DNA from 2 places in the Polaromonas sp. P1_E3 genome. Region 2 is predicted to be linked to the other one. Evidence: predicted binding sites of a transcription regulator. Region 2 holds the regulator's gene; the other holds the start of a gene.
The links. The regulator LexA, encoded in region 2, represses DNA repair genes until DNA is damaged. The targets are predictions, from matches to a motif close to ACTGTATNNNNATACAGT.
Positions count from the first base shown of each region.

Region 1: AC1D0Z_RS12070 (PA0069 family radical SAM protein) is a predicted target of LexA. The motif match lies at 1,721-1,738, and genes of this name have one in related genera.

Region 1 is NZ_JBFUBD010000097.1:4,714-9,137, reverse strand. It holds gene AC1D0Z_RS12075 (GNAT family N-acetyltransferase) at 17-580, opposite strand; gene AC1D0Z_RS12070 (PA0069 family radical SAM protein) at 582-1,670, opposite strand; gene AC1D0Z_RS12065 (hypothetical protein) at 1,815-2,081, shown strand; gene AC1D0Z_RS12060 (DOPA 4,5-dioxygenase family protein) at 2,151-2,498, shown strand; gene AC1D0Z_RS12055 (acyltransferase family protein) at 2,597-3,712, opposite strand; gene AC1D0Z_RS12050 (NAD(P)H-dependent flavin oxidoreductase) at 3,758-4,424, opposite strand, start outside.
Region 2 is NZ_JBFUBD010000210.1:2,140-4,859, forward strand. It holds gene lexA (transcriptional repressor LexA) at 507-1,211, opposite strand; gene AC1D0Z_RS16060 (asparaginase) at 1,351-2,301, shown strand; partial or broken gene AC1D0Z_RS16065 (nucleoside monophosphate kinase) at 2,400-2,720, opposite strand, start outside.

The DNA of each region.
Region 1 (4,424 bases), on a different contig from region 2:
GGCCTGTTTGACCGCTTCAGTCGTCGCTGATCAACCCACTTTGCATCGCCTGCTCAGCATTTGCAAAAATCGCCATCGCGGTCAGCATGCGCCTGAAGCCGAGCTTGCGGTAAAACGGCTCCTTTCCAGCCACCGCGTACAGGATGATTTTTTTGTGGCCGCTGGAAAGCTTCACCAGTGCCGCAACCATGTCCTTGCCCATGCCGGAACCCTGGCGGTCCGGTGCCACCGCGATATCGCAGATGTAAGAGCAGTCCTTGCCGTCCGCCACCGCGCGGCCGGCAGCAATCAGCCTGCTGCCCTCATACACAAAGCACTTGAACATGCTGTTGGAAAAGACGACCTGGAGGTCGGCGGGCTTCTTGTCACCCAAAGGAGCAATGCGGTAGAGATTCGAAAGTTCTTCCCAATCCGCAGCGCCCATGCCTTCCGATGAATATTTCCAGTCGAGTGCCAAGGTAATTCCTTTTAGTGTCAGACGGTAAGAACGGGAACGTTCCGCCGCGCGGTTGCGGCGGGTCAGCGCAAGTTTCTTTGGACTATAGCCATCACGTGATAAACCACGGTGACTGCGGACCATTTCAAAACAGGCTGCCCTGCCCCACCGCGCCCGGTGGCCGGAACTGCGTCAAGTCCAGCTCTACGCGCTCGCGGTTAAAACCCAGCCGGCTGGTGGCTTTCTGGAAACGCTGGCGAACCAGGTCGGACCATAGGCCCGAACCTTTCATCCGTGTGGCGAAATTACTGTCGTAATCCTTGCCTCCGCGCATCTCGTGGATATGCGCCATGATGCGCGCTGCGCGCTGCGGGTAATGCAAGCCCAGCCACTCCTTGAAGATGGGCGCAACCTCCCAGGGCAGCCGTATGACGTGGTAGAACGCTGAGCGCGCACCCGCTTCCCAGGCGGCTTCCAGCACCTGTTCAAGGTCTTCCGTCACAAATGGGATGTGCGGCGCCAGGCTTACGCCCACCGGCACACCGCGCTCTGCGAGCGTGCGAATAATGCGCAAACGGCGGTACGGTGCCGCCGCGCGGGGTTCCAGCTTGCGCGCAACCTCGCCATCGAGTGTGGTGATGGTCACGTAGACGGCCGCCAACTTGCGGTCGGCCATGGAACCAATCAAATCAAGATCACGCTCGACGCCGCTGGACTTGGTGACCAGGGAAAAGGGTTGCCCCACTTCCTGCATCAGCTCGATGACGCTACGCGTCAACTTGAGCTCGCGTTCAATGGGCTGGTAGCAGTCAGTAGCCGAGCCGATGTTGATCAGCTTTGGGACGTAGCTGCGCTTGCCCAGGTCGGCGCGCAGCACCTCGGCGATATTTCGCTTGGCAATGAGCCGGGTTTCAAAGTCCAGGCCCGGCGAAAGATTGAGGTAGCTGTGCGTGGGCCGCGCATAACAGTACACGCAACCGTGTTCGCAGCCACGGTAAGGGTTGACCGAATAATCAAAATGGATGTCGGGCGAATCGTTTTTGCTGATGGCGCTGCGCGCGGTTTCAAACGTGACCTGGGTCTCCAGCCGAGGCACGTCGCCCGCCTGGCTTTCTTCCAGCGTTCCCCATCCGTCGTCCCACGCGTCGCGCACATCTTTTTCAAATCGGTGCGGCGTGCGCGTGGCAGTGCCCCGGCCCTTGATGGCATTGATGGGGATGATGGCGTCGGACATGAAAGTGAATGATTGAGGTCACGCAGCATCCATCGAAGTCAGCGACAAATACTGTATATAAATACAGTATATTCAAACAAAAACCCTTTTGCAAATGTCATCAGCAGGTGCCCGCAATAATGGGTTTAAAGCAGGAGATACCCCATGGCACACGTACTGGCAAAACTCACCGGCGCGCCGCTGGCCGCCGTCAGACAGCAGCTGGAAAAAGACGCGGACGAACATGCGAAGCAAGGCATGCAGCTGGAGCACTTGTGGCAAAACACGGATGATGCGGCCGAGGTGTTTTTTCTGTTTCGGGTAAAAGACCTGGCGCATTGCCGGCAACGCATGCAGCAGACGCACGCGAAAGCCCGCGAAGAAAACCCCGGTGTACCGCTACCGGCCCTGACGTTTCTGGAGGATGCCTGAGGCCTCATCCAATGCGAATTGATCGTCCCTTTTCCGTTTTCCCCTTCCTCTTTTTCCTTCCGTTCCACCATGATCCAGCGACCTGAAAACCTTTATGACCGCTACCACGCCCACGTGTATTTCGGGCACGGCACCGTTGAGCAGGCGCGCGCGCTGTGTGAAAAGGCTGGTGCGCTTTTCGGGGTTGCAGTGGGGCGGGTGCATGAACGCGAAGTGGGACCGCACCCGCACTGGAGTTGCCAGCTGGCATTTGACCGCGCCGCGTTCGACAGCGTTATCCCCTGGCTCGAAGAACACCGCGGCGGGCTGGATGTGTTTGTGCATGGGCTGACCGGCGACGACCTGGCCGACCACACCACGCACGCCTCATGGCTGGGTGAGCCTGCCGCGTTGAAGCTGGAAATGTTCAGGCGTTAGCCGGAGGATGAACCGCCGAAACAGTGCGGTGAGTTCAGGGTGATTCGCTATTAATTCGATAGCTGCTTGCGCTCACCCAGAAAGGCTTACGGCCGTTTTTAATGGGTATAAAAGCGGCGCAGCCAGTTCGGCCCGGAAGGCAAGGGCCGCAATTCTACGGACTGGTACAGCACCCAGCCCGCCAGCAGCGACAGCAGAAAAGCCGACAACAGTCCCAGCACATTGGCCACCAGCTGCGCAGGCCAGAAATGGCTCACGATGGCATTGACCAGCAGGCACACAGGAAAGTGGATCAGGAACACGGAATAGGACATGCGCCCCAGCTGCACCAGCCCACGCTGCTGCAGCCAGCGCACCGTCCAGGGGTATGACGCTAGTCCCGTCAGCCCGACCAGCCCGAAGGCAGTGACCAGCGCGACCACAAGCCGCCCCCTGAAATCCAGGGACAGGGCCAGCCCGCCCATGACGGCCAATGTCAGGAGCCAGAAGTTGCGCCGCGCGCCAAGCCGGCTGGAGGCCCAGAAGGCCAGCATGCCCAAGGCATAAGAGCCGCAGAAATAAAGGGCGGTGACATCAAAGGCCGGCCAGCGGTTGAAAAACAGCAGCGATGCCAAAGCGACCAGCAGGATGAGGCTCACGCCCAGGGGTGCGGAAACTGACGTACTTTGTATTGCGTCGCCACTGTGCGGCTGAAACAGGAACCGGCGGGCAAAGGCAAAAATGAGCACAGCCATGGCGTAAAGCTGGAAGTCGATGGCCACGTACCAGACACCGGCAGAAAGCGCGTCCTGCCCCAGCAGGTCCTGCAGCAGCAGGGCATGGGCCAGCAACTGGTGCACTGTGGGAGTCTCCGGCACGGAATGGTGCGCAAACCAGGGCCTGACCATCGCCGCCACCAGCACGCTCACGGCCAGTGCGACCGCATAAGGTTTGACGAGCCGCCAGTAGCGTCGAAAAATCAGGGCGCCGGATGCGCCGAACACGGCCACGCCCTGTGGCGCAAGCGAGGCCGCTGCCAGAAAACCACTCACGACCAAAAACACCTGCACGGCCATGCGGCCGTAGACGTAAAGCCAGTCCATCAGGGCCGGTGCAAACGGATGCACCACGTCCGACATCGGGCCGTAAAAGGCCAGGTGATGCAAAACGATCAGGACGCAGGCCAGCCCTTTGAGGGCATCCATGCCGGGAAAGCGTCGGGTCGCGGTGGTCAAGGCGGGCGTTTCAGGCGCAGCTCAGCTCAGGGGTAGCAATGGCGCTTAAGCGCAGACGCGCTGGCGCGCCTGCTCGTACTCACGCCTGAGCTGGTCCACAAAGGCCGCGGCGCTTTGGACCTTGTTGACAGCGCCAATGCCTTGGCCGCAGCCCCAGATGTCCTTCCAGGCCTTGGACTTGCTGCCCTCGCCGCCGCCGAAGTTCATGGTTTTGACGTCGCCTTCGGGAAGGTTCTCAGGGTCCATGCCGGCAGCACGTATGGATGGCGCGAGGTAGTTTCCGTGCACGCCGGTAAAGAGGCTGCTGTAGACGATGTCGTCGGAGTTGCCGTCAACGATGGCCTGCTTGTAGGCGTCGGCCGCGCGCGCTTCGTCCGTCGCGATGAAGGCCGAGCCGATGTAGGCGAAGTCGGCGCCCATGGCTTGTGCGGCCAGCACCGCGCCGCCGGTGGAGATGGCGCCCGACAGCGCCAGCGGGCCGTCAAACCATTGGCGGATTTCCTGGATCAACGCGAACGGGCTCTTGACGCCCGCGTGGCCGCCCGCACCAGCAGCCACGGCAACCAGGCCGTCGGCACCCTTTTCAATCGCCTTGCGCGCGAACTTGTTGTTGATGATGTCGTGCAACACCACGCCGCCGTAGCTGTGGGCGGCAGCGTTGATGTCTTCACGCGCGCCCAGGCTGGTGATGTAGATGGGCACTTTGTACTTC
Region 2 (2,720 bases):
GTTTCCCGCTGGCTCATGCGCTCAAGTTCAGCGCATACATCTGCCATGCGGCCAGATATCACCATGCGGCCGGCACATGCGGGGCTGACATTGCAATCAAATTCGCGAACCACTCTCAGCCGACTGGGGCGAGGCGAATCGTCTGAACGTAGACCGGTGCCAATCCCATGGACAGACGGGCTGCGTGTTTCCGTGAAATTGTTGGGAGCAAACGGAAGCGCAAGCTGCCGAGATGACAACCTGGCGCCAGCTGGCGGTGGAAACTGGCCCACGCCAGCCATGTTCTGCGCCGGCAAAAACAATGACACCAGTGCCTGTATGGGAGCGAACAGGGCTGACGACATTGGTGAGTGTGAAAAACTGGTGATTCCCATGATGAACTCCTGTATGAGAGAGGTTTACATAGGCAGGATTGCAGGCTGCAATAGCCAGAAAGGCCTCGGCACCAGGGTGTTGGCCATCACACGGCCAAACGCCCGCCACCTGGTGCGCGGCCAGATAACTGGTTACATCAACATTGTGTTGCGAATGAGGCCGACAGCCAGGCCTTCGAGTTCGAATGGCTCGCCGGGCTCGACCACGATGGTTTTAAAGTCCGGATTTTCCGGCAGGAGCTCGATCAGGTGCTTGTTGCGACGAAAACGCTTGACGGTGACTTCATCACCGAGCCGGGCCACAACGATTTGTCCGTTTTTGGCTTCCCTGGACTGTTTGACGGCCAGCAGGTCGCCATCCATGATGCCGGCGTCCCGCATACTCATGCCGCGCACCTTGAGCAGATAGTCGGGTTGGCGCTGAAAAAGGCTGCTTTCGAAATAATAGGTTTGCTCGACATGTTCCTGCGCGAGAATCGGGCTGCCAGCAGCAACCCGCCCTACCAAAGGTAGGGCGAGCTGGGCCAGGCTTTGCAACGGCAGGGAAAACTGTTTGATTCTGGATTCGTTCAGGCTGCGAAGTGCGTCGTTTCGTAAACGTATGCCGCGCGAGGTGCCGCTGACCAGCTCGATGACGCCTTTGCGGGCCAATGCCTGCAAGTGCTCCTCGGCTGCATTGGCGGATCGAAAGCCCAGCTCGGCGGCAATTTCAGCGCGGGTCGGTGGAGCACCTGTGCGCGCAATGGCGCTCTGGATCAGTTCCAGAATTTGTTGCTGACGCGCAGTGAGCTTGGGCGCCTCAGAAGGAAAATGCGGAAAGTTATCGAGTGTGCTCATCACCGTTGCTCCTTGAATCACAACCCCGTCCGCTGGGTTCCTGCCGGTTGGCATCGGAACTTCAGCGTCACCGTAGCTGTTTTAATATCCAGTAGCTGTATTTTCATCCAGTTTTTAAAAGATTGCAAGTTTACGTTTTATGCATCCTCAAAATATCGTGATTCTTGGCACGGGCGGCACGATCGCCGGACAGGCCGCCAGCGCATCGGACAATATTGGCTATACGGCCGCACAAGTGGGTGTCGCACAGCTGGTTGCTGCGATTCCTTCTTTGGCGGCACTGGGACCTTTGGTGATCGAGCAGGTGGCGCAGGTCGACAGCAAGGACATGAGTTTCGATGTATGGGTGAAACTCGCCGGCCGGGTCAGCCATTTTCTGGCCCAGCCGGACGTGCAGGGCATTGTCATCACGCATGGAACGGACACGCTGGAAGAGACTGCATATTTTCTTCAGGCGGTATGCAGTCCCGATAAGCCTGTGGTGCTGACTTGTGCCATGCGTCCGGCTACGGCGCTGGTGCCTGACGGCCCGCAGAACATGCTGGATGCCATGGCGGTCGCGCGTCACGCCGGCGCAAAAGGTGTTGTCGCGGTGTGTGCCGGAACGATTCACAGTGCGCTGGACGTGCAGAAGGTTCATACCTACCGGGTGGATGCATTTGGTTCTGGTGATGCGGGGCCCATTGGCTACGTGGAAGAAGGATCGCTTAGATTAATGCGAAATTGGCCCCAAGCCCATACAGGGCGTGCGCAAGCAGCTATTGAAATGATAGCAGGCCAGGTGCCGCGGTGGCCACGCGTCGAGATTGTCATGAATCATGCGGGCGCCACCGGCGCGGTCGTGGAGGCTTTGGTGGCTCAGGGGGTCCAGGGGTTGGTGGTTGCTGCCACGGGCAACGGTACCCTGCACCATGCGCTTGAGGCGGCGTTGCTTGATGCCCAGGCTGCCGGGGTGCGTGTCGTGCGTGCGACAAGGTGCCCGAATGGCAGGGTTTTGCCGACACCGGGGGATGTGTTTTCCGATTCTCAGGGGCTGAGCCCTGTGAAGGCAAGGATCGCGGTGATGCTCGAGCTGCTGCCAGCAAGCTGAAACCGGACCATGATGGGGCGGTCCAGCCCGATGCCCCGCAATGAAAAAGGCCGTCAGGCTGACGGCTTGGCTGCAGATGGAATTGCTTGAGGCTGAGGTCAGCCCTCCAGCGCCTTGAACGCCCGGGCGGTGATCTCGTCAACCCCGCCCATGCCACTGATGGCCCGGTATTTGGGAGCAAGATGGGGCTCTGCCTTTGCCCAGCTGGAGTAGTACTCAACCAGTGGCCGGGTCTGCGCGCTGTAAACCTCCAGGCGCTTGCGCACGGTTTCTTCCTTGTCGTCTTCGCGCTGGATCAACGGCTCGCCCGTCACGTCGTCCTTGCCTTCCACCTTGGGTGGGTTGAATTTGACGTGGTACGTACGGCCTGAGGCTGGGTGCGAGCGGCGCCCGCTCATGCGTTCGATGATGGCTTCGAA